Regions from separate parts of the Pseudoduganella plicata genome, predicted to be linked through region 3. Evidence: predicted binding sites of a transcription regulator. Region 3 holds the regulator's gene; each other region holds the start of a gene.
What was found. The regulator FNR, encoded in region 3, switches genes on or off when oxygen is low (the NO sensors DNR and NnrR bind a similar motif). The targets are predictions, from matches to a motif close to TTGATNNNNATCAA.

Region 1: a site for FNR is predicted at 6,538-6,551, ahead of E1742_RS22475 (glycine-rich domain-containing protein). Genes of this name have one in related genera too.
Region 2: a site for FNR is predicted at 4,748-4,761, ahead of E1742_RS15095 (XrtA system polysaccharide chain length determinant). Genes of this name have one in related genera too.

What each region holds. Positions count from the first base shown of each region.
Region 1 covers NZ_CP038026.1:5,097,431-5,107,526, reverse strand. The annotation lists gene E1742_RS22505 (hypothetical protein) at 1-498, opposite strand, end outside; gene E1742_RS22500 (hypothetical protein) at 498-1,004, opposite strand; gene E1742_RS22495 (J domain-containing protein) at 1,027-1,320, opposite strand; gene E1742_RS22490 (glutamine--tRNA ligase/YqeY domain fusion protein) at 1,512-3,275, shown strand; gene E1742_RS27500 (hypothetical protein) at 3,682-4,053, opposite strand; gene E1742_RS22485 (sensor histidine kinase) at 4,131-5,498, shown strand; gene E1742_RS22480 (glycine-rich domain-containing protein) at 5,682-6,404, shown strand; gene E1742_RS22475 (glycine-rich domain-containing protein) at 6,634-7,476, shown strand; gene E1742_RS22470 (hypothetical protein) at 7,578-7,817, opposite strand; gene E1742_RS22465 (SDR family oxidoreductase) at 8,249-9,145, opposite strand; gene E1742_RS22460 (CDP-6-deoxy-delta-3,4-glucoseen reductase) at 9,158-10,096, shown strand, end outside.
Region 2 covers NZ_CP038026.1:3,453,040-3,463,135, reverse strand. The annotation lists gene E1742_RS15130 (lytic transglycosylase domain-containing protein) at 1-1, opposite strand, end outside; gene E1742_RS15125 (nucleotidyltransferase domain-containing protein) at 72-1,163, opposite strand; gene E1742_RS15120 (HprK-related kinase A) at 1,160-2,074, opposite strand; gene E1742_RS15115 (hypothetical protein) at 2,071-2,301, opposite strand; gene E1742_RS15110 (hypothetical protein) at 2,301-2,879, opposite strand; gene E1742_RS15105 (XrtA/PEP-CTERM system exopolysaccharide export protein) at 3,054-3,650, opposite strand; gene E1742_RS15100 (S1 family peptidase) at 3,800-4,579, opposite strand; gene E1742_RS15095 (XrtA system polysaccharide chain length determinant) at 4,823-6,352, shown strand; gene E1742_RS15090 (XrtA-associated tyrosine autokinase) at 6,378-7,337, shown strand; gene E1742_RS15085 (TIGR03016 family PEP-CTERM system-associated outer membrane protein) at 7,318-8,859, shown strand; gene E1742_RS15080 (XrtA/PEP-CTERM system-associated ATPase) at 8,870-9,880, shown strand; gene wecB (non-hydrolyzing UDP-N-acetylglucosamine 2-epimerase) at 9,877-10,096, shown strand, end outside.
Region 3 covers NZ_CP038026.1:3,729,753-3,739,848, forward strand. The annotation lists gene E1742_RS16330 (SDR family oxidoreductase) at 1-411, opposite strand, end outside; gene E1742_RS16335 (hypothetical protein) at 511-981, shown strand; gene E1742_RS16340 (HAMP domain-containing sensor histidine kinase) at 999-4,115, opposite strand; gene fnr (fumarate/nitrate reduction transcriptional regulator Fnr) at 4,337-5,092, shown strand; gene E1742_RS16350 (FixH family protein) at 5,147-5,659, opposite strand; gene ccoG (cytochrome c oxidase accessory protein CcoG) at 5,669-7,060, opposite strand; gene ccoP (cytochrome-c oxidase, cbb3-type subunit III) at 7,077-7,991, opposite strand; gene E1742_RS16365 (cbb3-type cytochrome oxidase subunit 3) at 7,984-8,148, opposite strand; gene ccoO (cytochrome-c oxidase, cbb3-type subunit II) at 8,150-8,764, opposite strand; gene ccoN (cytochrome-c oxidase, cbb3-type subunit I) at 8,776-10,096, opposite strand, start outside.

The DNA.
Region 1 (10,096 bases), 1.4 Mb from region 3:
GTACTGCCCTTTCGAGATGATCTCGCCGGCCAGCTCCATCACTTCCTTCGGCGCCAGCGAGAACACCGTCGCGAACGCCGTGCAGCCCCAGTCGGTGGCGGACGCTTCCTGCAGCAGTTCGTTGCGTCGCTCCTCGTCGTCCGTGGCGAAGACCACGCCATGGATGTGCGCGAACAGCGACTCGGCGATGCGCTCCGGGTCGTCCTCGATCATGTCTTCGTTCCACGTCGCGGCGATATAGGCCAGGCTGTCGGCCCACGCTTTCGGTGGCACCAGCAGGGTCGCCAGCGACATCTTGCCGCCGTCGAAGCCGGCCATGTGCAGCGCCGTCACGTGCGGCGGAATGTTCTGCAGCACTTCAGCGACGACCAGGTCGCCGTGCTGCTCGGCCGCTTCGGCAAACGCCTGTTCGGCGTGGCTCAGCGAGCCGGCCAGCACCAGCTCGGTGACCTGCTTGCTGATGGCCGGCAGATTCTTATTGGACGTTTCGTCGGACATTACTTCTCTCCTTCCTGGTCGAACATCTGCGCGAAGTCGTCGCTCACCATGTCCTCATCATCGTTGTCGTCATCGCCTTCATCGCCTTCGGCCAGCTGGTCGAGCGACATGTCGTCGTCGTCCCACAGCCGCGGATGCTTGTGCAGGAAGGCGGTGACGATGGCCTGGCGTCCCAGGTCCGGGTGGTTCTCCTCCAGCGCCGCCAGCATCTGCGCCGGCTTGCCTTCGGGGCACGAGGCAGCCGCGAACACGCGGGCCGGGTCGCCGTACTCGTAGTCGCCCGCGTCCGCCAGGATGGCTTTCGGGTCGGTAAACTCGATGACGTCCACCAGGGCGAACGCCATCATGTTCAGGTCTTCAATGCCGCCGCCGTTGGCGTACTCGTCCATCAGCGCGTCCAGCATCTTCTGGTAATTCTTGCGGTCGGGCGGGTCGCCCAGGATGCCTTCGATCTGGGCAGCCAGTTCGCGCGACTGGTAGGCGAACTCGGGGTGTACTTTTCTCATTGCTTGCTTTCTAGTGTGATCGTCATTCGGCCGGCAGCGCCACGCCATGCAAACCGAACACGGAGCGCCACAGCTGGTAAGCTTCGGCTTCCGGGTCGATGATGATGCGGTGGTTCAGGCTCTGGTTGTATTCCTCGCGCCTGACGGGGTCGGACAGCACCTCGTAAGCCTTGGCGATGCCCTGGAAGCGCGCTGCAGCACCCCGCTCGGGGTTGCGGTCCGGGTGGAAGCGCATTGCCAGCGAGCGGTAGACCTTCTTGATTTCGTCGTCCGACGCATTGGGCGCGACACCGAGCACGTTGTACAAATTGTCCATAATTCTCCTGGGTCGTCCGGAATGCGTGGAGCCGCGGTAGCGGGTGCGCGCATTCTTGCTGCCGCCCCCGCCCCGGCGGTATCTCCAGGCGTAAGGGCGAATTATCCTATATAAATGCGAGCGCCGTCCCGACGGCTGCTCGCGTGTACGGTAAAATGCCCGCTATTCGACTCCAATTACCGTCTTTTTACATGAGCAACGACAAAACCGCCGCCACTGCCGCTCCCGCACCGAATTTCCTGCGTAACATCGTTGAACAAGACCTGGCAACCGGCGCCTATCAGCGCGAAGGCCTGCCGTCCGTCATTACCCGCTTCCCGCCGGAGCCGAACGGCTACCTGCACATCGGCCACGCCAAGTCGATCTGCCTGAATTTCGGCCTGGCACGCGATTACGCGGGCCGCTGCCACCTGCGCTTCGACGACACCAATCCCGCGAAGGAAGAGCAGGAATACGTCGATTCCATCATCGACAGCGTCAAATGGCTGGGTTTCGACTGGGAACACAAGGGCCCCGTCGGCGCCGGCACGCACCTGTACTATGCCAGCGATTATTTCGACCGGCTGTACGAGATGGCGGAATACCTGATCAAGGCCGGTTTCGCCTACGTCGACAGCCAGAGCGCCGACGAGATGGCGGCCAACCGCGGCAATTTCAATACGCCCGGCACCAATTCGCCGTTCCGCAACCGCCCCGCGGAGGAATCGCTGCAGCTGTTCCGCGACATGAAAGCCGGCAAATACGCCGACGGCGAACATATCCTGCGCGCGAAGATCAGTGAGGACGCGATGGCATCGCCGAACATGAACCTGCGCGATCCGGCCATTTACCGCATCCGCCACGCACATCACCACCGCACCGGCGACAAGTGGTGCATCTACCCGATGTACGACTACACGCACCCGATCTCGGACGCGCTGGAAAACATTACCCATTCCATCTGCACGCTGGAGTTCCAGGATCACCGGCCGTTCTACGACTGGCTGCTGGCCACCTTGGCCGAAGGCGGCTTCTTCCGGCAGCCCGTGCCAAAGCAGTACGAGTTCGCGCGCCTGAACCTGACCTACATCGTCACGTCCAAGCGCAAGCTGCGCCAGCTGGTGGAAGAATGCATCGTCGACGGCTGGGACGACCCCCGCCTGCCCACGCTGGTGGGCATGCGCCGCCGCGGCTTCACGCCGGAAGGCATTCAGTTGATGGCCGAGCGCACCGGCGTGACGAAGTCGGACGGCTGGATCGACTACGGCGTGCTGGAAGGCGCCGTGCGCGAGGATCTCGACCCGAAGGCGCCGCGTGCGATCGCCGTGCTGCGACCCTTGAAACTGATCGTCGACAACTTCGACGCCAATGACAGCGTCGAGTGCAGCTCGCCTGTCCACCCACACCATCCGGAGCTGGGCAACCGCACGTTCCCGTTCACCCGCGAACTGTGGATCGAGGAAGAGGATTTCATGGAAGTGCCGACCAAGGGCTACTTCCGCTTCTACCCGCCCGTCGACGGCCAGCCCGGCGCGCGCGTGCGCCTGAAATACGGCTTCGTGGTGGAGTGCATCGGCTATGACAAGGACGAGAACGGCAAAGTCACGGCCGTGCACGTCAACTATTTCCCGGACAGCAAGTCCGGTACGGACGGCGCCAACAACTACAAGGTCAAGGGCAACATCACCTGGGTCAGCGCCGCTGCCGCGCTGGCTGCGGAAGTACGCCTGTACGACCGCCTGTTCACGGACGCGCAGCCTGATTCGGGCGGCAAGGACTTCAAGCAGTTCCTCAACCCGCACTCGAAGGAGGTCATTACGGCCTACCTGGAGCCGGGCCTGAAGGATGCCCAGGCGGAACAGCGCTTCCAGTTCGAGCGGCACGGCTATTTCGTGGCCGACCGCGTCGATTCGCAGCCGGGCAAACCCGTATTCAACCGGATCGTCACGCTGAAGGACAGCTGGGGCACCAAATAAAGCATTTTCATACGCAAAAAAAAACCGCCGATCGGCGGTTTTTTTTCGTTCCGGAAAAACGGCTTTTCGGATCTGATTATCGCTGCCGTATTTATTTATTTTTGCGCCAGCGGCATATCCGGCGCGAATATCGCTTGCGCCTTGCGACCCTATGCGATCGGTATCCGGTAATCGCTGTTACATCGAGGCACTGTCGCTGGCAAGAATGACAGCTATGCGTACACACCGCTTTTCTGGTATCACTTTAATAGCCTTTGCACCCACTGAGCAATGAATGCAACGGTATTATGTATCGGTCTACCAGATTGAATAACTTCTGGTCGTAAATCTCGAACGCTACTTGACGAAGCACCAGCACCATTCTTATATTAATGGCAGCACAAAGAGGGTTCTGATCATGCACGCATTATTCCGCCCGATCGGGCATGCGCTTCCGAAAAATCCGCGCTGGTGGCCGGGAGTGCTGCTGTCGCTGGCTGCGGGTGCGCTGTTCTACGGCGCTGCGGCCCGCTCGATCGAAACCGACGCGCGCCAGCGCTTCAGCAACCATGCCCGTACCGCCCAGTTCAGCATCGCGTCGCGCATCAAGACCTATACGGACGTGCTGCGCGCCACGGCCAGCTTCTTCCAGGCCGATGACGACGTTTCCCGTGCCAGTTTCCACCGTTTCGTCCGCGGCCTCGACCTGCCCCATAACTTCCCTGCCATCGACAACATCAATTTCGCCCGCTACGTGCGCGACGACGAGCGGGCCGGGTTCGAACTGTCCATGCGTCACAACGGCGCCTCGGCGGACGGGTATCCCCCTTTGCGATCAAGCCTGGCACGCGCTATCCCACCTACGAGGTGCTGGCCATGCTCGAACCCATCGGCGGCTTCGAGGAAAAATACGGGGTCAATCTATCCGGCAAGCCGCACGTGGCCGCCGCCCTGGCGCGCTCGCGCGACACCGGCGAACTGGCCTCGTCGGGCCGCCCGATCGGCATCATGGCGCGGCCCCACGGCGCCGATCTGGGCATGCGCCTGCCCCTGTACTACCCTGGCATGCCGCTCGACACGATTCTGCAGCGCCGCACGGCGTACATGGGTTCGGTGGGCATCGGTTTCAGCGTGCCGCGCCTGCTGCAGGGAGCGCTGGACGAGATGCCGGTCCCCAATGTCCGGCTGCAGCTGTACGACGTGGGGCGCCGCGTTCCCGATAGCGCCGGCACGGTCGACGAAACGCGCCAGCTGCTGTTCGACAGCGCCGATTCGGCCCGGCTGGAAGCGCCGGACCGGACGTTCCAGCACATGCTGCCCATCGACTTCAACGGCCGTGTGTGGACGGCCTACTTCAGCGCCCCGAAGGCCGCGCTTTACACACGCTTCGATGCCTACCTGCCGGTCCTCGCCGGACTGACGGGCACGATCAGCTGCCTGTTGCTGTATGCGCTGTTCCATACCCTGGCCTCGTCGCGCAAACGGGCGCTGAAGATTGCCCGCGCCATGACGCGCGAGCTGCGCGACAGCCAGGCCAAGCTGCAGCTGTCGCACCAGCGCCTGCGCCGGCTGGCCGCGCATGCCGACCAGATCAAGGAAGAGGAGCGCAAGCGTATCGCCCGCGAGATCCATGACGATCTGGGCCAGAACCTGCTGGCGCTGCGGATCGAAGCGGACATCCTCGCCACCCGCACTGCCAAGCGTCATCCCTACCTGCATGCACGCGCCCGCTACACCCTGAACCAGATCGACAACACGATCCGCAGCGTGCGCCACATCATCAACGATCTGCGGCCGAACGTGCTGGACCTTGGCCTGAACGCCGCCGTGGAGTGGCAGGTGGCGCAGTTCCGCAAGCGTTCGGGCATCGACTGCGAGCTGATCGAACACGGCGGCGACGTCGATATCGACGACCGCTGCGCCACGGCCTTCTTCCGCGTGCTGCAGGAGTCGCTCAGCAATATCTGCCAGCATGCGCAGGCCACCCGGGTGAAGGTCGAGCTGCACCAGCAGCAAGGCCTGCTGCAGATGAGCATTACCGACAACGGCGTCGGCCTGCAGGCGGCCAGCCGGAACAAGACGGGCTCGTTCGGGCTCGTCGGTATTGAGGAGCGCATCAACCTGCTGGGCGGGACGTGCGCGATCAGCAGCATTCCGGACGGGGGCACCACCATCACGGTCTCCGTCCCCGTCGCGTACCGGGGAGCGCTGCCGCCGTTTATCAGCCAGTTCGCCGAGCATTGACGAGTTTTTCCCAGCTGTTGCGTTACCAGACGTGCCGAGACGCCTGAGAAAAAGATTTGCCTGCACTCCCAACCACGAAAGGATACGATTATGGACACGAACGATTTCGATACGATTGCCGAGTTGGATCTGGAACCCATCAAAGTCAAGCTGATGCACGAGGAATCGTGAGAAGGCTGGTCGCTGGAACGGGCCAATGCCGTCGAATTCGAATACCGGCGCTTCCTTTACCTGATGAAGAAATTTCCGCAGGAACAGACCGCACCGCTGCAAGACGTCGACACGTTCTGGCACTATCACATCCTCGATACGCTGAAATACGCCGCTGACTGCCAGGCCGTGTTCGGTTACTTCCTGCACCACTTCCCCTACATCGGCCTGCGCGGCGAGGAGGACGAGGCGGCACACCACAGGGTTGGCGAACGCATGAAGGAACTGTACGAAGCGACGTTCAACGAGCCGTATATCCATGCGGGCCGGGCCGCTGCCGCGTTTTCCGGCGCGCCTGCCGACGGCGTGCGCACGGCATTTTCCGGCGCGGCGGCGCGGACCGCATTCTCGGGCGCGGCAAGAGGCGGGCAACAGATCGCCTTCTCGGGCGCGCCTGCCGCGCGGATGCGCACGGCGTTCTCTGGTGCCGCGACCGGCAGTGCGCAGGTGGCATTCTCGGGCGCCGCTGCCGGTAGCGAGCAGGTCGCCTTTTCCGGTGCCGCGACCGGGACGCAGGCAGCGTTCTCCGGTGCGCCGGCGGGCGCGGCCCGTGCCGCGTTCTCCGGTGCGCCCGCGGGACGGGCATCGGCAGCGTTTTCCGGCTCGCCTCAGGTGGCCTCGTCCGCCATGCCCGTAGCGCAGGTGCCTGCCGATCAGTTCTACGCGCAACGGCCGCGTCTGACCCACGCTGCCTGAAGTCCTGTTGTACCGGAACCGCAACAGCGGTTCTGGTTTCCGCTATCGCTCTCCTCTACAGCCACATTCGTTGCGTGCGCACGATAGAACTTGCCGCTTGTAATCAGAGCGACTTTCAATATACTAGTTTGAGTTGATGCGAATCAACACGCCCGTTTCACTTCCCCCGGCATCCGGCCACGCTGGCCAGGACAATGCCTGTGCCCACCTCGAGTAAAGGTCATCACGCATGTTTTCTACCGAACACTTCAACCCAATCGCGGCCCTCGACCTGGAACCCATCAAGGTCAAGCTGATGCACGTCGAGTCCGGCGAAGGCTGGTCGCTGGAGAAGGCCAATGCTGTCGAGTTCGAGTACCGCCGCTTCCTGTACCTGATGAAGATGTTCCCGCAGGAACAGACGGCACCGCTGATGGACGTCGACATCTTCTGGCACTACCACATCCTCGATACGATGAAATACGCCATCGACTGCGAGGCCGTGTTTGGCTACTTCCTGCACCACTTCCCGTACATCGGACTGCGCGGCGAGGACGACGAGGCGGCGCACGAGCGCGTGGGACAGCGGATGAAGGAACTGTACGAAAGCACGTTCGGCGAGCCCTATGGCATCGGCGCCCGTGCCGAAACGCCGGCGCAGGCATTTTCGGGCCGCGTTGCCGAACAGACGGCGTTTTCCGGGCGGGTCAGCGAAGCGACCGCGTTCTCGGGACGGGTTACGGACCAGACCGCATTCTCCGGGCGGATCAGCGCGCAGACGGCATTCTCGGGACGGGTTGCCGAGCAAACCGCGTTTTCCGGCCGCATCAGCGAACAGACGGCGTTCTCCGGCCGGGTTGCCGGGCAGACCGCGTTTTCCGGCCGGATCAGCGCCGCCACCGGGTTCTCCGGCCGCGTCGCCGAGCCCACGATTGCGGCAAAGCTTGCTTTCTCCGGGCGCATCAGTGCGGACAATGTAGCGGCGTTCTCCGGACGCGTGGCGGACAAGACCGCGTTCTCGGGACGCGTGCAGGCCGCCCCGTCGGTGCAGGACGCGTTTTACAACGCCCGCCCGCGCATCAACGCTGAGTGATTCCGACGGCGTCAAATACCTCAAAATGAGGATTTCAAAGTAGAAAGGCCGGCACCTGGATCCAGGTGCCGGCCTTTTGCACATCGCGCAGTGCTCAGTGCTCAGTGCGCCATCAACTCCTGCAGCTCGCGAATACTGAACTCGCTGATCTCGTGCATGCGGATCAGGATGGTCGCGCCGATCGGCAGCGTGTTGTGCCGGATCTTGCTGATGACGGGCGGCGCCACTTCCAGTGCGCGCGACAGCGCGGCGTCCGTTTTCAGCTGCAGCTTTTCCATGATGGCGTCCAGGACGCGGTTCGGGTTGTACGTCGGCGAGGACGTCAGTTCTTTCAGTAGCATTTTCAATCTTGGGTTAGCGGTCGCGCTCGTGGAGTACGACACGGGCAGACAAATTTCAGCAACGGTGTCCCCTGGCATGGCGCAAAGCGCCGCGCCTTGCATTACCCGGGTTCCACCATCGCCGTTCAGGGCCAGCCTGGAGCGACGATTGTGACAATGTGTGAGATTTTAACCCGATTTGTTGTGCTAGGTAATTGTCCTGTCAATTTTTCTGACTGTCCCGCCTTTGGAACGAACGCCGTGCACCAGGCCAGCAGCGTGGCTGCCGCCAGTTCGGCGAGCACTGCCGCCTGCCGCAGGTCCGCATACCGGTGTGCGTCCATACGCCATCCTGATCGTGTCCGCCTACGTTAGCCGCAACAACCGTTGCCACGATGGTTGCGGCGCAAAGGTACGCCCCTCCAGTATTGCCAAACGCTATATCCAGAGCTTTACGGCATCCCCGAAATGGCTGCGCGCAGCCCGTCCGTTACCGTCGGGTATTGGAGGCGCACGCCCAGCTCCCGCGTCAGCCGGTCGTTGGCCAGCCGGCGCGATTCCGACATATACGACAGCAAAGTCGGCGACACCACCCGCGCCAGCTCGGCACGTGGCAGCCGCGGCGGTCGCGCCAGCGCGAACGCATCGGCCACGGCATCGAAATAGTCCGCCATGCGCAGGTCGGTGTCGTCCACGGCGTGGTACACGCGCCCTGGCTGCGCCCGGTACAGCGCCTGGCGGACGATGGCCGCCAGGTCGTCCGCATGGATGTGATTGGTGTAGACGTCGTCTTCTGCCACGAGCGCCGGCGTGCCCGCGTGCAGCCGCGCCAGCGGCAGCCGGTCGGCCGCATAGATCCCTGGTGCACGCAGGATGGCGACACGCCCGCCCGCCCGGCGCGACCATGCGCGCAGTGTCCGTTCGGCGTCAACGCGGCGGTGCGCCCGGGCATTGCGCGGCGCCACCGGCTGCGTTTCGTCCACCAGCGCACCTTGCAGGTCGCCATACACGCCCGTCGTGCTCACGTAAACCACCTGTGCGCCCTCGGGTAGAATGGCGGTCACGTGACGCGTGCGGCGGTCCAGCGCCCCGTCCGGCTGCGGCGGCGCCAGGTGAATCACCCGGTGCGCCAGCCCCGCCAGCCGGCGCAACGTACCCGGCCGATCGAGGTCCGCCAGCACGGGCACGGCGCCGGCCGCGCGCAGTTCGTCCAGACGCGCCGCCTGGGTGGTGACGGCAAACACGCGATAGCGCGCCCGCAGCAGCGGCAGCAGGCGCATCCCGATGTCCCCGCAGCCCAGGATCAACAGGCGGGGCCTGCCGAATTTTTGTTGTTTTGGAATATTCATCTCAAGGATTGTATGACGTTTCAGATTACTGTTCAGCCCAGCGGCCACCAGTTCCCGTGCGACGAAGACGAGACCGTGCTGGCAGCCGCCATGCGGGCCGGTGTCGGCCTGCCTTACGGCTGCAAGAACGGCGCGTGCAGCTCCTGCAAGGGCAAGGTCGTTTCAGGTTCCATCACGCATAAACCGCACCAGCGCCGCGCTCTCACGGAAGACGAGGAAGAAAAGGGCATGTCGCTGTTCTGCTGCGCCCTGCCCCATTCCGACCTCGTGATCGAGGCGCGCGAAGTGGCCGGCAGCGGCGACTTCCCCGTCAAGAAAATGCCGTCGCGCGTATCGACCCTGGAACGGGTGGCGCCGGACGTCATCGTCATCACGCTGCAACTGCCCGCCAACGAGGTGCTGGAATACCGCGCCGGCCAGTACATCGAATTCCTGCTGCCCGGCGGCAAGCGCCGCAGCTACAGCATGGCGACGGCGCCGGGCCAGGGTGCGATTTCGCTGCACATCCGCCACATGCCGGGCGGACTGTTTACCGACCAGGTGTTCGGCACGATGAAGGAGCGCGACATCCTGCGCTTCGAAGGTCCGCTGGGCACGTTCTTCGTGCGCGAGGACAGCGACAAGCCGATGGTGCTGCTGGCCTCCGGCACGGGCTTTGCCCCCATCAAGGCCATCGTCGAGCAGATGCGCGCCACCGGCTCGAAGCGGCCGATGGTGCTGTACTGGGGCGGGCGTCGTCCGCAAGACCTGTACATGGACGCGCTGTGCCGCCAGTGGGAGCAGGAACTGCCGAACTTGCGCTACGTGCCAGTGGTGTCGGATGCGCTGCCCGAGGACGGCTGGGCGGGCCGCACGGGTTACGTGCATCAGGCCGTGGTGGCCGATCAGCCGGACCTGTCCGGCTGGCAGGTGTATGCCTGCGGCGCGCCGATCGTCGTCGAATCGGCCAAG
Region 2 (10,096 bases), 280 kb from region 3:
TGACCGCCTCCTTCACTTCTCGTTGCGGGCGACTGCCCGCTCTGCCATTGTAGTGGGCGGTTGGCGCCGCTTCAGGCGGCTTCCTGCCGCGGTTTGCGTAACGACAAGGTCGCCTTATGAAACAGGTGTCGGGCCAGCAGCCGCGGCGGCATGCGCAGCCAGTTGCCGCGCACGTACAGCAGGAACCGCGCTGTCGGGCTCAGCCAGTCCGCGCAACTGCGGTGCTCGGGCAGCAGTGCACGGCGGAACAGCGCGTCCATGAACCCCAGCAGCGCGGGCGGCGGCGCCGCATCCGCCAGCTCGTCCGTCACGGCCGCCGGGATAGGCGTGTCCAGCAACATCGCGCTGTAGCGCAGTGCGTAGAACAGCGGCCGCGTCAGCTCCAGCTGCCGGGCGCGCGGCACCAGTTGCGCCCAGAACCGTGCGTCGCCACCGAAGTGGCCCAGCAGGCGGTCGATGTCGACCAGGTCGCGCAAGCCATTGCGGTATTCGCCATCGCTGAACAGGTGCACGGCGCTGTGCAGCAGCATGTCCGCCGGGGCCAGCACCCGCACGTCGGGCTCGCCGGCGACGGGCAGCGATGCCGCTCGCAGCAGCGCGGAATCGGGGCGCGACGACGCCGTCTTCGGCAGGATGGCGTGGTGCACGTCGATCATCGATTCACGCCGCAGGTGCTGCATCGGCGGCAGCTCGTGCATCCACTCGCGGTAATAGCGCTGGTCGTAGGCATCGTGGTGGGTGCCGGCCCAGCCGGCCATCATCAAGGCCGCTTCCGCCTCGGCCAGGCGCACTTCCGGCACGAGGATATCGATATCGGAAAACAGCCGGCCCTGGCCCGGCGGCAATCCCGTGACGCTGTACGCGGCGCCTTTCAGCAGCAGCACAGGCATGCCCAGCCCGCGCAGCGCCTGGCGGATCAGTTTCACTTCCCAGCGCACGGCCTGACGGTGGCGCCGCGCCAGCATGCCGGCCCAGTCGAGGTGTTCGCGCGGGCGTGGCGGCACGCGCGAGAACAGGCCGTGTTCGTCCAGCAGGTGACCGAGCGTCGCCATCAGGTTGGCGGCGCCCGCCTGGCGCAGCAGCAGGTCCCATGCGGCATCGTCCAGTGTGACGATCATGGCGGGGCGGCGCAGCGCCTGCAGCAGCAGGGGCGTGGCCTTCATGCGCCCGCCAGGCTGTCGAAAAACGCCAGCGCTTCGTCCAGCACGCCGTACGTCAGGCGCCATCCCGGTGCCGCGTCGACCACGGCCGCCAACGCATCGAAGCCTTCCGCGGCCAGCAGGCTGTAATTGAAACAGTTGGCGGCCAGTTCCATGAACGTGTCGGCCCGCGCCTGCGGCTGCGCCGTCAGCGGCGCGCCGGCCTCGTAGCGGGGAAAGACCACCCAGCCGGGAAGCGCCGTGTCCGCCGCGCGGGCAACGCTGGCGCGCGGCGCCTTCATGTGCGCGACCGTGCCCTTGGTGGTGTCCGTGACGGGCCGACTCAGCGTTGCGTCCGGCACGTACGCGCGGATGACGTCGATGGAGCCGTTCTTCAGGCTGATGGGGCGCGGCAGCGGCACCAGCATGCCGTCGTCGAGACGGAGCAATGTCAGCTCGTCGGACAGCAGGCGCCAGCCGCCGCGGCCGACCAGCGCCGCGCACAACGTGCTTTTGCCGGAACCGGGCGGGGCGGGAAGGATCGCGGCCCGGCCGTTTTTTTCCACCACGGCGGCATGCACGATCAGGTACCGGTTGGCGCGGCTCGATATACACCAGTTCAGCCCCCACTCGAACATGGGAAACGCCTGATCCAGCGGCAGTGGGCGAAACAGCGAGCGGCCGTCGTACAGCAAGGTCACCTGCGGCTTGATCCAGCGGCGCGGCGTCAGCGGCCGGGTCAGCTGCAGATGAAAATCGGCAAAGGCGGTGTCGTCCAGCAAAGGATAGTCCGCGTACAGCAGATGGAGGCTGTCGGCCACGCTGGCGATGCCGGTGTGCAGGCGTGTGGCGAAGCGGCCCGTGCGGAGAGTCAGGCCCGGGCCGGCCAGCGCTGCGCGCAGCTGCGCCGGGCTGAGGGAGGCCAGCTGCGTCATGCCGCCTCGATCAGGTCCAGGTGACGCAGATTGTCCAGCAGCTCGGCCAGGGCCGGGTCGGCCAGCTCCGCATCGGCGATCAGGCCGTCGCGCAGGTCCAGCAGCAGGGCCAGCGCCGGCTCGGATAGCTGGTGGGTGGCACCGGACAGATCGTTGTACAGCACGGCCGTGCTGTCCCAGCAGCGATGACGCAGCCTCTGCCCCGCAACGATCCGCCAACCTTTCATCAGTCAAACGTGCTCTGCAGGTACTCGGCGATGCGCCCCCCGTCCCAGCGCACGCCCGCTGTGGGGGTGTAAAAGCCGCTGGCCTGGTATTCGTTCCAGATCGCCTGCAGCTGCCGTTCCGTCTGGAAGGTGGACAGCCCGCCCTTGACGTTGAGCCAGCACGCGACGAGGTGGCGGCCGATGCCGAATTTGTCGAAGGACTTCGGTACCAGGATGGCGCTCAGCGACACGCTGCCGTAGGACTTGTAGTTGCGGGCATCGCAGGCGAACACGCGCGAGAAGGGCATGCTCTTGTCGCAGCCGCCGGGCCAGCTGCTGTTTTTCCAGTAGCCCGGGGAGCGGCCGGAACAGACCGGCTTCGCGCCCCGGAAACTCTGCAGGCCCCCCGACAGCGAACCCGATGCCGTGGTGCACACCTCGGCCGCCATGCCCGGCTGGCCGTGCAAGGTCAGCAGCACCCCCGACGCGACCGCGCCGGCTCGCGTGAAGCGCCGGCGCGACAGGCCTTGCTGGCTGAGCGGTGCGGGCGGCATCGGCGCCGGTTCGGCAGTAGGGTCGGGCGGGATTGGGGTGACCACAGTTCAGTCCTCGGTAATTGCCTAACTGGCAGGACACTCGACAAGCAATCTATATACCAGCGGCAGCAATGCGGTGCGCGCTATTGTCGAATCAATGACTTATCGCAAACCCGACGTAAAAAGACGCACCGGTATTTAATATTCATCAATAAACTGTAAAGTTTTTCGACAAACTCAGAAGAAACTCTCGGGGATCACCAGAACGTCGCCTGGCCGCATCGGAACATTCGCCGAGATATCGCCCTCCTTGATCAGGTCATTCAGTCGCACATTGAATTGCTGTTGCTTGCCGTCGACCTTGCGGATGACCGTTGCCTTATTCCCTGCGGCAAATTCCGTTACACCACCGACGGCAATCAGCACGTCCATCAGCGACATATCGCGGCGGTATGGCAAAGCCTGCGGTCGGGCCGCCTGGCCGATAACGCGGATCTGTTCGCCATAAGTGCTGACGAAGCCCGTGACGATGACCGTCACCACCGGCTGCTGGATATATTTGCTGAGCGCCTTTTCGATATCGCGGGCCAGCTGGGTGGAGGTCTTGCCGCTCGCTTCCAGATCCTCGACCAGCGGGGCCGTGATCTTGCCGTCCGGGCGCACCGGCACGGAAGTGGACACTTCGGGATTGCGCCAGACGGTGATCATGACGTTGTCGCCGGCGCCGATCAGGTAGTCGGTGCTAGGCGGCGGACCCGGATCGGGCGCCGGTTTCGGCGTTGAACAGCCTGTCAGCAACGGCAGCGCGATGGCCACGGCCAGGGCGTACTTCATCCACCAGCGGGGCCGGGAAAGCAGGTTCGTCATCAGGTTCTCCTGTTTGGACGCCAGGTTCAACGCCATGCCGCCGCGCTGAATGTTTTCTTTTTGATATTTTCGATTGTATATCACGAGATGGCGCCGGGAACCATGACGGGGCCGCTTTATTTTCCGCCAGGGCTCTGGCGTAACAGTTCCGCGACATGCCGCGCGGGAATCGCGTAGCTGATACCGCTCGGGTTGGCGATGGCGCCTTCGCGGGTGCCTTTCAGCACCGTCATATTGATGACGCCGACGACGGCGCCCGTGGCGGGATCGAACAGCGGACTGCCGCTGTTGCCGGGGTACGCCGTGCCGTCCAGCTGGAAGATCGTGAAGCCCGGCTTCTGCAGCTGGCTGAGGGCGCGGGCAGCCAGGCCGCGCGAATTGACCGCCGGCAGCACGCTGGGACTGATGGCCGCCAGTGTCGCCCGATGGGTGGCCGGCACCATGCCCAGCATGATCCCGAGCGGGAATCCGGTAAAGGCCAGCGCGCTGCCTTCCTTGGGGGGCTCGCCCTCCAGCCGCAGGGCCGGCAGTGGCGTGCCGGTCAGGCGCAGGTGGACCAGATCGTGTTCGCGGTCGAGCGCGGCGATGGTAGCGGGGCGGAACTGCAACTGGCTGCCGGCGCCGGTCACGATGCCCAGCGCCTCGTGCTGGGACGACAGCGGCGGCACCACGGCATGGGCATTGCTGATGACGCTGAGGCCGTCGCCGACGACAAAGCCGGTGGCCATGAAGACGACGGGCGGCGCCCGCGTCGGCAGCATCGTGCCGATACCCACCACGGCGGGCTTGACGGTGGGGAGGATGTCGGTCAGCGCATCCGCCTGGGCCGGCTGCGCCGATGACAGGACGGTGCACAACATGGCGCAGCGCGCCAGCAAACGGTCGAGAGCACTCATGTAGCCCTTTCGTCTGGTGAGCCCGGGCAACCAGCCAGAATAACACCGCCATCGAAAAATGCACCGTTTATTTTGCCGATGACTTCGCCAATATTAACGCTGTCGCGCCGATGCCGCAGTGACAAATTAATATAAAGCGGCAACGATTTCTACGGTATTATAACGAAATTGATGTAATTTAAGCAATAACTTTTGGGCTGCGCGCGCTACCGCGGCTTGGTTTTTCTTTCGTGAGTGGATGAAATGGCTGAGCTCGTTGCGGTACTGCTTAATTTTCTCAAGGCAATTGGTAATTACCGTTGGTATGCCATCGGGATCAGCTGGCTGGTGGCGCTGGGCGGCTGGGGTTATGTCCATTCGATGCCCGACGAATACCAGGCCACGGCACGCGTCTATGTCGATACGCAAAGCATCCTGAAACCCCTGATGGCCAGCATGACGACGATGCCCAATGTGGAGCAGCAGGTCATGTTCATGCGGCGCACCCTGATCAGCCGGCCCAACGTCGAACGCGTCATGCGCATGGTGGACCTGGACATCAAGGCGGCCACGCCGCGCGAACAGGAAGAGATGGTCGACAAGCTGATGACCCAAATCAAAATGGGCGGCACCGAACGCGACGACATCTACACGATCTCCTACACCAGCTCGAACCCGAAGACGGGCCGCGAAGTGGTGCAGTCGCTGCTGACGATCTTTGTCGAGGGCAGCTTCGGTGGCAAGAAGCTCGATTCCGAGAAGGCGATCCAGTTCATCGACGAGCAGATCAGGATGTACGAGGAACGCCTGGCCGTTGGCGAGAACGCGCTGAAGGAATTCAAGATTCGCAATATGGGCATGCTGCCGCGCCAGGGCATGGACTATGCAGGCGGCTACGCCGAGCTGGCGGACAAGCTGAGCCAGGCCAAGCTGGAGCTGCTGGAAGCGGAGCAGGCCCGCAATGCCATCCGCCGCCAGATAACGGGCGACGAGATGGCGCCGGTCGGCGGCGCCGTCGTGGCCGAGTCGGCCAATCCGGAGCTGGACGAGCGCATCGCCGCGATCGAGAAGCAGCTCGACACGCTGCGCCTGCAGTACACGGAACAGCATCCGGACATCGTCTCGAACGTGCGCCTGTTGGGCCTCCTGCAGGCGCGCAAGAAGGACGAGGCAAAACAGATGCGCGTGGGCGACCCTGGCGCCAATTTCAGCCCGATGCTCCAGCAGATGAACGTGGCGCTGTCCGTCGAGGAAGCCAAGCTTGCCTCGCTGCAGGCGCGCGTGACCGAGTACACCAACCGCCTGGCGCAGATGCGCTCGCACAGCAATATGGCGCCGGAGATCGAGGCGCAGCTGACCCAGCTGAACCGCGATTACGCCATCAACAAGGAAAACTACGAGAAGCTGGTGCAGCGGCGCGAGTCGGCCAAGCTGTCGGGCGACCTGAGCACGGCCACCGACATGATGAGTTTTCGTGTCGTCGATCCGCCCACGGCTTCGCGCACGCCTGTCGGCCCCAACCGCCTGCGCCTGTATTCGATCGTTCTGCTGGTTGCGCTCGTGGCCGGGCTCGGCGCCGCTTTGCTGATGAGCCAAGTACGCCCCACCTTCCTCAGCCAGCGCAGCCTGCGCGACATCACCGGTATTCCCGTGCTGGGCGCGATCAGCATGAACTGGACGGATACCCAGAAGGTCAAGCGCCGGCGTCGGCTGATCGGTTTCGGCATGGCGATCCTGTCCCTGGCCAGCGCGTATGGCGGCATCCTGGCGCTGACCCTGTTCCGTTCGGCGTGATGGCCCATCCACCCAGGAGCGTGTCGTGAGCATTATCGAAAAAGCAGCCAGCCGCATTGCCCAGCGCGATCCCTTCATCGATGCGGCCGCGCTCGACGAGGCGGCGGCCATTGCGGTGGCCGAGCGTGCCACCGCACCCACTGTCGAGCCCACTGTCGTGGAGCCCGCCGTCGTGGCCCAGCCGGCCCACGCGGCCGCCCCGATGGCGAGACTGGTCGACGCCCCGCACGGCGGCAGCGACGAACCGCGTGCGCGCCGGCACCCCGCCCACCACATCGAGCTGGACCTGGCCGGCATGTCGCGCCGGGGCCTCGTCACGTCGGCCGGCGGACGCACGCCCATGGTCGAGGAGTTCCGCATCATCAAGCGCCCGCTGATCAAGCGGGCCTTTGCGCCGCGCAAGGCCGGCGACAATCCCGGCAACCTGATCATGGTGACCAGTTCACTGCCGGGTGAAGGCAAGACGTTCTGTGCGATCAACCTGGCGATGAGCATTGCCATGGAGCTGGACCACACCGTCCTGCTGGTCGATGCGGACGTGGCGCGGCCGTCGATCCTGCGCACGCTGGGCGTTTCGGCCCAGCGCGGCCTGCTGGACGTGCTGCATGCCGAGCACGAGATGGCGGACGTGCTGCTGCGCACCAACGTCGATACGCTGTCCATCCTGCCAGCAGGCACGAGCAACGCCAACGCCACGGAAATCCTGGCCAGCCAGTCGATGCGCGTGCTCGTGCAGGAGATCGCCAGCCGGTATCCCGACCGCATCGTCATCTTCGATTCGCCGCCGCTGCTGCTGACCAGCGAAGCGCGCGTGCTGGCCAGCCACATGGGCCAGATCGCCATGGTGGTGGAATCGGAACGCACGACGCAACACGCCGTCCTGGAAGCCTTGAGCCAGCTGGAAGGCTGCAGCAACGTCAACCTCATCTACAACAAGTCGCGCGAGTTGCTCGGGGCCGAGACGTATGACTATCACTACGGCTAGGCAGCCGTCGGTGCGCCTGTTGGTGTCGGCGCTGGCAACGCTGTTGGCCGCACCCTCGGCACGGGCCGATTGGGTCATCGCGCCCAGCGTCGCGGTGCGCGAGACCTGGACGGACAATGCCAGCCTCACCAGCCGGAAGTCCGGCTCGCAATGGGTGACGGAACTGTCGCCCGGGCTGCGCGTGACGAACCGCACACCGCGGCTGGAAGCCGCGCTGGACTACCGTGTCAATGCATTGAACTATTCCGGCGAGCGGCCCAGCGGCACCGACCGGGTGACGCAGCAGCTGAGCGCGGCCCTGCACGCGAAGGCCGTGCCCGACACATTGTTCGTCGACGCGGATTACCACATCAGCCTGCAGCCCGTGTCCGCCTTCGGCCCGCAGACGCAGAACGACTATACGACGACAAACCGGCAGGAAGTGCGCAGCTGGCGCGTCAACCCCGTCCTGATGCACCAGTTCGGCGCCTTTGCCACCGCACAGGCGAGCTACACCCGCGATGCCGTCGATGGCGGCAATATCGGCCTGGGCAGCAGCGAAGGCGACGCTTTGCTGCTCAGCCTGTCCAGCGGTGCCCGCTTCCAGAAGGTGACGTGGGGCCTGACGGCCAGCAGCCAGAACGTCGACACCGCCGCGCTGCCGCAGACGCACAGCCGGGCCGTCAATGCCAATCTCGGCTGGTCGGTGACGCGCCAGCTGCGCTGGACCCTGAGCGGCGGCTACGACCGCTACACGTACGACGCGCTCAGCGACAAGACGGAAGGCGCGAGCTGGTCCACCGGCCTGTCGTGGACGCCGTCCGGCCGTACCACCATCGAAGGCACGCTGGGGCGCCGCTACTACGGCGACAGTTATTCGTTCCGCCTGACGCACCGCAGCCGGCGCACCGTCTGGAACGTCAGTTATGGCGACGACGTGACGTCGACCCGCGCGCAGTTCCTGCTGCCCAGCACGGTCGACACGGCCGCGCTGCTGAACCAGATGTTCATGGCGAACTATCCGGACCCGCTGCAGCGCGCGCTGGTCGTGGCGGCGTACATGGCCGCGACGGGCTTGCCGCCATCGCTGCCGAACAGCGTCAATTACTTCAGCAACCGTTACGTGCTGCAAAAGCAGCTGAACGCGTCGGTGGCGCTGCGCGCTTCCCGCAGCACGGCCGTGCTGAGCGTCTACCGCACCCGCCGCGAGGCGCTCACGCAGGGCACGGCGGACAGCCCGCTGCTGGGCTCGAACAACTTCAGCCTGAACGACAACGTCAGCCAGGGCGGCGGCAGCGCATCGCTGAACTACCAGGTCAGCGGGCGCACGCAGGTGTCGCTGAGCAGCACGTTCATGCGTGCCGAGTCGCTGTCGCTGGACCTGCGCTCGCGCAGCCGGACGATGTCGGTCAGCGCCAGTCACCAGTTCGGCCGCAGTACGCACGGCACGGTGAGCGCACGCCGGACCAACGGCAACGCCGGGCTGAGCGCGACGCCGTACACGGAAAATTCCGTTTCGGCCCAACTAACCTTCCAGCTTTGAGGGTCACGCGATGTACGAAAGTTATTACGGCCTTTCCGACAAGCCCTTCCGCCTGCGCCCCGATCCGCATTTCTATTTCGGCAGCAGGGGCCACAAGCGGGCCATGTCGTATCTCGAATACGGCCTGGCGCAGGGCGAGGGTTTTATCGTCATCACGGGCGACGTGGGGGCGGGCAAGACCACGCTGGTGCGGCACCTGCTGCGCAGGATCGAATCCGGGCAGATCGTGGCGGCGCACCTCGTCAATACGCACCTGAATGCCGACGATATCCTGCGCGGTGTCGTGGCCGGGTTCGGTCTGCCGTACGAGGACGCGGCCAGCAAGACCGCCTTGCTCACCCGGCTGGAGAATTTCCTGCGCAGCTGCGATAAACAAGGCAAGCGGGCCCTGCTGATCGTTGATGAAGCGCAAAACCTGACACCCCGCGTGGTGGAAGAATTGCGGATGTTGTCGAACTTTCAGACCGACGAAAAATCGTTGTTGCAGACCTTTCTGCTGGGTCAACCCGAGTTCCGCGCCACCTTGCACAGCGCCGGCATGCAGCAGTTGCGCCAGCGTGTCATCGCCACCTACCACCTGGGTCCCATGGATGCGCTGGAAACGCAGGCCTATATCGAACATCGTCTGCTGACCGTCGGCTGGAAGGGCGATCCGGCGTTCAGCGCCGGCGCACACGCGTCGATCTACGGCTTCACGGGAGGGATACCAAGGAAAACCAACCATCTGTGCGACCGCCTGCTGCTGATGGGCTTCCTGGAAGAGATGCATGCGTTTACCGAGGCCGATATCGACACCGTCATCCGCGATATCGACCAGGAATTCCAGCCGTCCGGCGACGCGGCGCCCGCGGGTGTGCCGTTTGTCGGGCCGGACGCCGAGCACGCGGTGTTCGCCAACCAGTATCCCGCGCTGATGGACGAGCGCATGCTGCGGCTGGAAAAATCGATGGGTTCCGTCCTGTCGATCCTGAAAAAGATCGTGCGCGCCCCCAACCACGCCATCGATAGCGAATCGCCATGAGCCAGCAAAACGACAAGCCGCATCGCATCCTCTGCGTGGTCGGCGCGCGCCCCAACTTCATGAAAATGGCGCCCATCATGGCCGCGCTGTCGTCGCACGGGCCGGCGCTCGCGCCGCTACTGGTCCACACGGGCCAGCATTACGACGTGGCGATGAACCACCAGTATTTCCAGGCGCTGGGCATTCCCGACCCGGACATCAACCTGGAAGTGGGCA
Region 3 (10,096 bases):
GCGCAGCGGCAGACCGGCCAGGAAATCGTCCGCCGCCTTCTTGCTGCGGTGATACGGCGTGACCGCGGCATCGTCCGCGCCCAGCGCCGACACCTGGATGACCAGTCTGACGCGCGCCTCCGCACAGGCCGCGAACAGCGCCTGGGGGGTTTGCGTGTGCAGCGCAGCAAACGTCTGCCCCGGCGTCTCGCTGATGATGCCCACGGCGTTGATGACGACGTCGACGCCGGACAGGCGCGCCACCCAATCGTTTTTTTCGCTATCGTGGGCGAAGTCCGCCTGGATGAATCCAATGCGGGCATCGGCATGGGGACGGCGCCCCGCACTCAGCACGCGGTGGCCCTGCGCCAGCAACAGCGGTGCGAGGCGGGAGCCGACAAAACCGGTCGCACCGGTCAGCAGTATCAGCATTGGGTGCCCTCTTCGGATGGGTTTATCGCAGTATAGGGAAGGCCGGGAAAAGCTGTCGCGAGCACGGCGGCGGGCCATTCACACGAACGGGATAACGCTATGGACAATTGGAAGCAGGTCGTGGGCAAGGGGATGGTGCCGGGCGCGCTGGCGAGCCTGACATCGACGGTGGTGCTGGCGCTGCGCGCGAAACAGGAAAGCGGCAGCATGTTCGGCGGCGCCAACGCCGTCAGCCACTGGCTGTGGGGCGACAAGGCGTTCCACCGCGACGGGCCGTCGTGGAAGTACACGCTGGTCGGCTATGGCATTCACCATGCCAGCGCGCTGTTCTGGGCCGCCATCTTCGAACAGGTTGCCGAAAAGGTTCTCGATCGCAAGTCGGTTGGCGCCACCACTGCCGCAGCGGCGGCCACCGCGGCAATGGCCTGCTTTGTCGACTACAACATGACGCCTAAGCGCCTGCATCCCGGCTACGAAGAGCGCGTCTCCAGAAAATCGCTGGCGCTGGTGTACGGCGCGTTCGCGGTGGGGCTCGCGGCCGGGGCGTATTTCAACCACCGGGACAAATAAGCCCCTGCGCGAGGGGGTCAGGCGCAGGGCTCGAACTGCTCCAGCCATTCGCGTCCGGCCTCCAGCACCAGGACCAGTTCGCGCCGCACGGCGGCGAAATAGGGCGCCAGTTCGTCGGCCGGCAGGTCGGCGATGGCCTTTTCCGCTTCCGTGGTGGCGTGGATCAGCCGTTTTGCACCCAGCACCCCGATGGCGCCGCGCAACGAGTGAAAGATGCGGGCCGCATCGGCCGGCCGGCCCTCCGCGAGCGCGCGGTCTGCCGTGTCGGCCGGCTGCATGCCTTCCTCAAGCGCGCCGCGCACCATCCGGCACATCAGCGCCCGCCCTTTCGGGTCGCGTCCCATCACGCGCATCAGGCTGTCCATATTGAACACGGGCTCGGCGGGGTCGGGCGGCGTCGCCGGCGCGGGCTCGCGCGGTTCGGCAGCCGGTGTCCGTCGCGTGGCAGGCAAATGGCGCTCGATCACTGCCATCATTTCTTCGACCACGATCGGCTTCGCGATGAAATCGGTGATGCCGGCTTCCACGCAGCGGTCCCGTTCGGAGGCCAGCACGCCGGCCGTCATCGCGATCACGGGCAGCGGCAGGTTCAGCTCCTTGCGCACGATGGCGGTGGCCGTGAAGCCGTCCATGACCGGCATCTGCATATCCATCAGCACGATGTCGTAGCGCTGTGCCTCCACGCGCAGCACGTCCACCGCCTGCTGGCCATCGCCCACCACGTCGAGCGTCGCGCCAGCGCCCTCCAGCAGGCCCCTGGCCACCGCCTGGTTCAACAGATTGTCTTCCACCAGCAGGAAGTGGCACCCGGCCAGCCGTGTGCCCCGGCCGTCGTCCGGCAACGCCCCTTCCTCGCCGCCTTTTGCCACCAGTGCCTGATGCAGCGCCTCGAACAGGCTGGAACTGGTGATGGGTTTGACCAGCACCACATCCGCTTCCGGCGTGTTGGAAATTTCCTCCAGCCGCTCGCGCGCGAAGGCATTGACCATCGCGACAATCGGCTGGCGCCGTCCGTCGGCCGCCAGGCGGATCGCATGGGCCGCGGCGAAGCCGTCGCGTCCCGTCATGTGCCAGTCGGCGAGAACGATGTCGTACGGATGCGGGCCGCGTGCATTCTGCTGGAACAGGTCCAGCGCCAGCGGGCCGGACTCGGCCAGATCGGCATGCCACCCCCACGCGTGGATCAATTGCCCGATCATCTCGCGGCTGGTACGGTTGTCCTCCGCGACCAGCACGGAAAGCGGGCCGATGGACGGCTGGCGCTGCACTTCGCGGTGCAGCACCAGATCGAACGGCAGCTCGAACCAGAAGCAGCTGCCCTCGCCCGGCGCGCTGCGCACCTGGATCTCGCCGCCCATCAGTTCGATCAGGCGGCGCGTGATCGTCAGACCCAGGCCGGTACCGCCGAAGCGGCGCGTGATGCTTTCGTCGGCCTGCGTAAAGGCCTGGAACAGGTGGCTCAACTGTTCGGGACTCATGCCCATGCCCGTGTCGCGCACTTCGAAGCGCAGCACGGCGCTGGTGGCTTCCTGGCGCACCATGTCGACCTGCACGACCACTTCTCCCTGCTGGGTGAACTTGATCGCATTGCCGGCCAGGTTGACGAGAATTTGCTGCAGCCGCAGCGCGTCGCCCCACAACAGCCGTGGTACGGCCGGCGCCACGACGATGGCCAGTTCCAGCTCCTTATCGCCCGCGTTCATCGTCATCGTCGTCGCCAGGGTACTCATCGATTCGTCCAGGTCGAATTCGATTGGGGAGAGTTCCATGCGCTGCGCTTCGATCTTGGAGAAATCCAGTACGTCGTTGAGGATGCCCATCAGCGAATCGCCGGCCGTGCGGATCATGTTCAGGTATTTGCGCTGCTGCGCCGTCAGCGCCGTGTTCTGCAGCAGGTAGGCCATGCCCAGCACCGCGTTCATCGGCGTGCGGATCTCGTGGCTCATGTTGGCGACGAAATCGCTCTTGGCGCGGTTCGCTCCTTCGGCACGGTCGCGCTCCCGTTCCAGCTCGTCGGCACGCGCTTCCAGCTCCACCATCAGTGCGTGGGCGCGCGCATCGGCGGCCTGCCGTTCGGCCATCAGGTCGTTGAACGCGGCGGTCAGTTCGCCCGTTTCGTCGCGCGCCTTGACCGGCAGCGGCGCGTAGCCGTGCGGCGCGGTGCGCAGCGCGCGGATGGCATTGCGCAGGCGCACCAGCGGGGACATGAGCCGCGACGTCACCAGCGCAATGATCGCGGCCGCGACCAGCGACGCCAGCGTCGCCCACAGGGCCAGGCGAAGCAGCATGCCTTCGAACGGCGCGAACGCCTCTTCCTCCGGCAACGCGGCCGCCAGGACCCACGGCACCGATTTGAGGTGGGTCACGCTGGTCAGCATGCGGATGCCGTCCACGTTGGTGCCGAGCATCGTTCCCTCGAAGCCGCCGTCCAGCGCGCGCGTCATGGCGGTCGAGCCGCCGGATTGGCGCGGCTGCATCAGGCGGTCGACCTGGGGATGCAATACGTAGACCGGGTTCCCGCCTTGGGTAACGGCATAGAAGAACCCTGTCCGGCCCACTTTCGCGGTGCGCAGGTGCCCGAGCAGATTGTCCTTGTACAGGCGCAGCACGCCGATGACGACGCAACGCACGTCGCCTTCCTCGCCCAGCACGGGTGCGACCATCTGCACGACGGGGCGCTTGCCGGCGCGGCCGATGACCGGCTCGGCGATCAGCGGCATCCGATCGGCCAGCACGCGCTGGAAATAGGCGCGGTCGGCCACGTTGACGCCGGGCCGCCCCGGCAGCGCGGGGATGTCGGCGATGACGATGCCTTGGGGACTGGCGACCAGCACGTCGTCGAACAGCGTCAGGACGGCGCGGTTTTCGTAGAAGCCGCGCAGGCCGGCCGGGTTGGTGCACAGATCGCGCGGCTGGTAGCGTACCGATTGCGCCACGATCTCGCGCAGCATGACCAGCTTGTCGTCCAGCTCCTGGGCCGTGCGCCGCACCAGCGCGTCCTGCTGGGCGAACAGTACGCGCGTAAAGTCGTCGCGCATGCGCTGCGCCTGCAGCGCAGTCACGAGCGCGATCATGACGATCGACGTCAGCGTCGTCGCCAATGCGACTTTTGCCTTGATACCCAGCGGTTTCATTGCCCCTCGTCGAGCCGGAATGGCGGTAGCACCATGCATGTATCATAATCGCGCTATTGTTCGGCTGGCTACCCGCGTGGCGCTATCGTGCCGCGCCTTCTCGACAGGTTGATATTACTGTCGCGCAATCGATACCGAATGCCATAGCAACCGTGAAGGAACGGCCGAGCGCCTTCCGGTTACAGTACACTGTGGGCCATCCGAACGAAGACTCCCCACGCATGCACCAGCTTCCCGCCATCACCCTGCCCGGTACGACGATCGACGTGCTCAAGGCGCGCTGTGCCACCTGCAGCATGCACCAGCTTTGCCTGCCGATGGGGCTTGACATGGGCGATATGGACAAGCTGGACCAGATTATCGGCCGGCGCCGCAAGGTTGCCAAGGGCAATGTCCTGTTCCGCATCGGCGACCCGTTCACCAGCCTGTACGCCATCCGGCTAGGCCATTTCAAGACCTACCAGATCAACACCGGCGGCGAAGAGCAGGTCACGGGGTTCCAGATGGGCGGAGAACTGCTGGGCATGGACGCGATCAGCACCGACAAGCACTATTGCAGCGCGATGGCGCTGGAGGACAGCGAAGTGTGCGAAATTCCGTTTGCCAGCCTGGAACAGCTGCTGGTCGACATGCCGACCTTGCTGCGCCACTTCCACCGCATGATGAGCCAGGAAATCACGCGCGAGCAAAGCGTCATGCTTTTGCTCGGCAATATGCAGGCCTCGCAGCGCTTTGCCGCCTTTCTCGTCAATCTCGCCTCGCGCTACGAGGCGCGCGGCTACTCGGCCACGGCGTTCCAGCTGCGCATGTCGCGCGAGGACATCGGCAATTACCTGGGGCTGACGATCGAAAGCATCAGCCGCCTGCTCAACAAATTTAAAAAACTCGGGCTGCTGGCCGTCAGCAACCGCGAAGTGCGCGTGCTGGACCTGCCGCGGCTGAAGGCCATCACGGCCGGCACGGAAACCTGCGCATAAAAAACCGGTGACAGGCTCCTATTTTTGGAAAATGGAGCCTGTCACCGGTTTTTTTTACTCCGCCGCCCGCAACACGATCTCGGGTTCGGTGGGCCACAACCACTGCCCTTCCAGGCGCCATGACTTCTTCTCGTCCTCTACCAGCACCACCCACCGGGTGCGTTCCAGCATCGGCAGGCCGATACTGAACGTGCCATCGGCGGCGGGGTGCAGCAGCAGGCGGATGTCCTTGTCCGGCTGCGTTGCATGCGCCAGGTGCAGCAGCACGGGACCGCTGAGGGCGCCGGCATCGCGGCCGGCGACGCGGCCTGCCAGCTTGCCGTCGGCGGCGTCGTAGCGCACGGTCGCGGATACGCCCAGCAACGCTGCCGCGCGGTCGCGCCGCAGGTCCTGATTGATCGCCTTGCCCTTCCTGTAATAATCGCCGACGACCAGCGCGTCCTGCTGCGAGAAGGCGATCCAGCCCGTATAGCCGCAGGCGGCAAGCACAATGGCGGGGCCGGCCATCAGCAGCCATGGCCAGCGTTGCGTGTACCAGGGCTTCGTCAGTGTCAATGCGTGTTCCATATCGTTCTCCTAGCGCGGCACGATGAAGACGGCCGTTTCGCTGACCGTCAGCGCCGGATCGTCCAGAGCGGTCAGTTGTACCGTGATCTTGTTCGAACCGGTCTGCCCGGCACCGTGCGGCGCACGCAGGCGGATCGGCACCGCGCGCGTTTCCGTACCCTCCAGCGTCACTTCATCGGCCGTCGCCAACGCCAGGCCGGGCAGGCCCCGCGCGGCGATGCGGTAACGGTGACCCCGTTCGGAGGTGTTCATGATCTGCAGCCGGTAGACGTTCTCGATCGCGCCACCGTCCACCTCGCGCCCCATCGAGCCGCGGTCGCGGATGACGTCCATCTTCAGTGGCGTGCGCAGCGCCAGCGAGCTTGCCACCGCGAGGACGACGAGCAGCAGCCCGGCGCAGTAGATCAGCACGCGCGGACGCATGGCGTGGCGCCGGATGTCGTGCACCGTCATCCCGTCGACCACGGCCCGGTCGGTGCTGTAGCGGATCAGGCCACGCGGCTGGTTCACCTTGTCCATGACGCTGTCGCAGGCGTCCACGCAGGCAGCGCAGCCGATGCATTCGTACTGCAGGCCGTTGCGGATGTCGATGCCGGTCGGGCACACCTGCACGCACATCGTGCAGTCGATGCAGGAGCCGCCGTTGATGCTCTTGCCCGTGTTCTTCGCCACCTTGCCGCGCGGCTCGCCGCGCTTGCCGTCATACGTCACGATCAGGGTATCGCGGTCGAACATCGAACTCTGGAAACGGGCATAGGGACACATGTACTTGCACACTTGCTCGCGCAGCCAGCCGGCGTTGCCGTAGGTCGCCAGCGCATAGAACAGCACCCAGAACCATTCCCACGGCCCGAACGCCAGCGTGAACGTGGCGGCGCCCAGCAACTTGATTGGCGTGAAGTAGCCGACAAACGTGAAGCCCGTCCACAGGGCGACCACGCCCCACGCCAGGTGCTTCGCCGTCTTTTTCGAATATTTCTTCAGCGACGGCCCCTGCTTCGCCATCGCCATGCGGGCGCTGCGTGGCCCTTCGATCTTCCGCTCGATCCACAGGAATATCTCCGTGTAGACCGTCTGGGGGCAGGAGAAGCCGCACCAGACGCGCCCGGCGATTGCCGTGACGAGGAACAGCAGCCACGCGCAGACGATCAGCAGCGCGGCGAGGTAGATGAAATCCTGTGGCCAGAGCACCAGGCCGAACAGATAGAACTTGCGGGTGACGAGATCGAACAGCACGGCCTGGCGACCGTTCCAGGTCAGCCATGGCAGGCCATAGAAGGTCAGCTGTGTGAGCCAGACGCACAGCCAGCGCAGGCTGGCGTAGCGTCCCCTGGCTTCGCGCGGATAGATCTCCTGCCGCGCTTCGTACATCCGGATGACTTGGGGTTCTGGCGAATTCATGACACGGCTTCGGCTTCTACCTGGATTCGTTCGACAGGCTCCACACGTAGGCGGACAGCACGTGAACCTTCGATTCGCCGAGAAAGTCGCCAAATGCGGGCATGGTATTGTCGCGGCCCTTGCGGATCGTTTCCATGATCGTCTCGGCGCTGCCGCCGTACAGCCAGGTCTTGTCCGACAGATTCGGCGCGCCCAGCGCCTGGTTGCCGATGCCGCCGGCGCCGTGGCAGGCCATGCAGGCGCCGAACTTCGACTTGCCGAACACGCTCTTGATCGGATCCGACGCCGCGCTGCCCGACAGGCTGAGGACATAGTGCGCGACGTTCTCGATGTCCTTGTCCGAACCCAGTGCCGCGCCCATCGGCGGCATCACGCCGTGGCGGCCGTTCATGATCGTCTGCTTGATCGTCTCGGGCGCGCCGCCGTGCAGCCAGTCCTTGTCCGTCAGGTTCGGGAAGCCCTTGTTGCCGCGCGCATCGGAGCCATGGCACTGTGCGCAATAGGTCAGGAACAGGCGCTCGCCGATGGCGTGCGCCTGCGCATCGGCCGCCACGGCTTTCAGGTCCTGCCGGCGGTATTTTTCGAACAGGGGACCATATTCGCTCTCGGCCCTGGCCAGTTCGGCCTTGTATTCCTTGGCTGAATTCCAGCCAAGCTTGCCGGCGTAGGAGCCCAGGCCCGGATACAGGAACAGGTAGGCGATGCCGAACACGATCGTCAGGTAGAACATCCACATCCACCAGCGCGGCATCGGCGTGTTCAGTTCCGTCAGGTCCTCGTCCCATACGTGACCCGTGGTGCCCACGGGGCCATTGTGCCTGGCGACCTTGTATTTCGACTGCGAATACAGCAGCACGGCGCAACCGAGCACGCCCAGCGTTGTCAGCACGACGATGTACAGGTTCCAGAAGTTGTTGGTGAAGTCAGACATCTTGTTTCTCCTCGTCCGCGAACGGCAGTTGCGCGGCTTGTGCGAAGTCGGCCTGCTTGCGCCTGGACCAGGCCCAGGCCCAGATACCGGCAAACGTGATGAACGAAACCACCGTCATGACGCTGCTGGCGCTGTCGAAAATCTGTTCGATTACCATGTCAGTTCCTCGACTTGATCAGCGTGCCCAGACCTTGCAGGTAGGCGATCAGGGCGTCTTCTTCCGTCTTGTCCGCCAGCTCGGCGGGGGCCGCCGCGATCTCTGCCTCCGTGTAGCCGTCACCAAGGCGCTGCAGGGCGCGCAGCCTGGGCACGATGCCCGGCGCGTCCAGCTTCGTCTTCGCCAGCCATGGGTAGCCCGGCATGTTCGATTCCGGCACAACATCACGCGGGTTCCGCAGGTGCGTGCGGTGCCATTCGTCGCTGTAGCGGCCACCCACGCGCGCCAGATCGGGACCCGTGCGCTTGGAACCCCACTGGAACGGGCGGTCGAACACGAACTCGCCGGCCACGGAATAGTGGCCATAACGCTCGGTCTCGGCGCGGAACGGGCGCACCATCTGCGAATGGCAGGCGTAGCAGCCTTCGCGCACGTAGATGTCGCGGCCCGCCAGGCGCAGCGGCGTGTAGTGCGTCAGGCCGGCCACGGGTTCCGTCGTCGATTTCTGGAAGAACAGCGGCACGATTTCCACCGCGCCGCCCACCGACACGACCAGGGTGACGAAGGCGATCAGCAGCCAGGGGTTCTTCTCGATCCACTCATGGGAGAAACTCATCTCATTTCTCCTTACGCAGCCTTCAGTTGCGGGATCGCCGCCACCGGGGTTTCACGGCCGCGCAGGGTCATGAAGGTGTTGTAGCCCATGATCAGCATGCCGGTCAGGTACATCGCACCGCCGACGAAACGCACCACGTAATACGGATACGTTGCCTTGACGCTTTCGACGAACGTGTACGTCAGCGTGCCGTCCGGGTTCACGGCGCGCCACATCAGGCCCTGCATGACACCGGCGATCCACATGGCGGCGATGTACAGGACGATGCCGATGGTGGCGACCCAGAAGTGCAGGTCGATCAGGCCGGTGCTGTACATCCTGGTGCGGCCGGCCAGGCGTGGCAGCAGGTAGTAGATGGAACCCATCGTGATGAAGCCCACCCAGCCCAGCGCGCCGCCATGGACGTGGGCGATGCCCCAGTCGGTGTAGTGCGAGAGCGAATTGACGGTCTTGATCGACATCATCGGACCTTCGAACGTGGCCATGCCGTAGAACGACAGCGAGACGATCATCAGTTTGAGGATCGGGTCCGTGCGCAGCTTGTGCCATGCGCCCGACAGGGTCATGATCCCGTTGATCATGCCGCCCCACGACGGTGCCAGCAGGATCAGCGAGAACACCATGCCCAGCGACTGCGTCCAGTCAGGCAGTGCCGTGTAGTGCAGATGGTGCGGACCGGCCCACATGTAGGTGAAGATCAGCGCCCAGAAGTGCACGATCGACAGGCGATACGAATACACGGGACGCTCGGCCTGTTTGGGAATGAAGTAGTACACCATGCCCAGGTAGCCTGCGGTGAGGATGAAGCCTACCGCGTTGTGCCCGTACCACCACTGGATCATCGCGTCCTGCACGCCGGTGTACATCGAATACGATTTCGTCATCGATGCCGGCATGCTCATGCCGTTCACCACGTGCAGGATCGTCACGGCCAGGATGTAGCCGCCGAAGAACCAGTTGGCCACGTAGATGTGCTTGACCCTGCGCTTGACGATCGTGCCGAAGAAGACGATGGCGTAGGCGATCCAGACAATGGCGATGAGGATCGTGATCGGCCATTCCAGCTCGGCGTACTCCTTGCCGCGCGTAAGGCCCATCGGCAGCGTGATGACGGCCGAGAGGATGACGGCCTGCCAGCCCCAGAACGTGAAGGCGGCCAGCTTGTCCGAAAACAGGCGCACCTGGCAGGTGCGCTGCACCACGTAATACGACGTCGCGAACAGGCCGCTGATGCCGAAGGCGAAGATGACGCCATTGGTGTGCAGCGGGCGCAGGCGGCCATACGTCAGCCAGGGAATGTCAAAGTTCAGTGCGGGCCACGCTAGCTGCGCG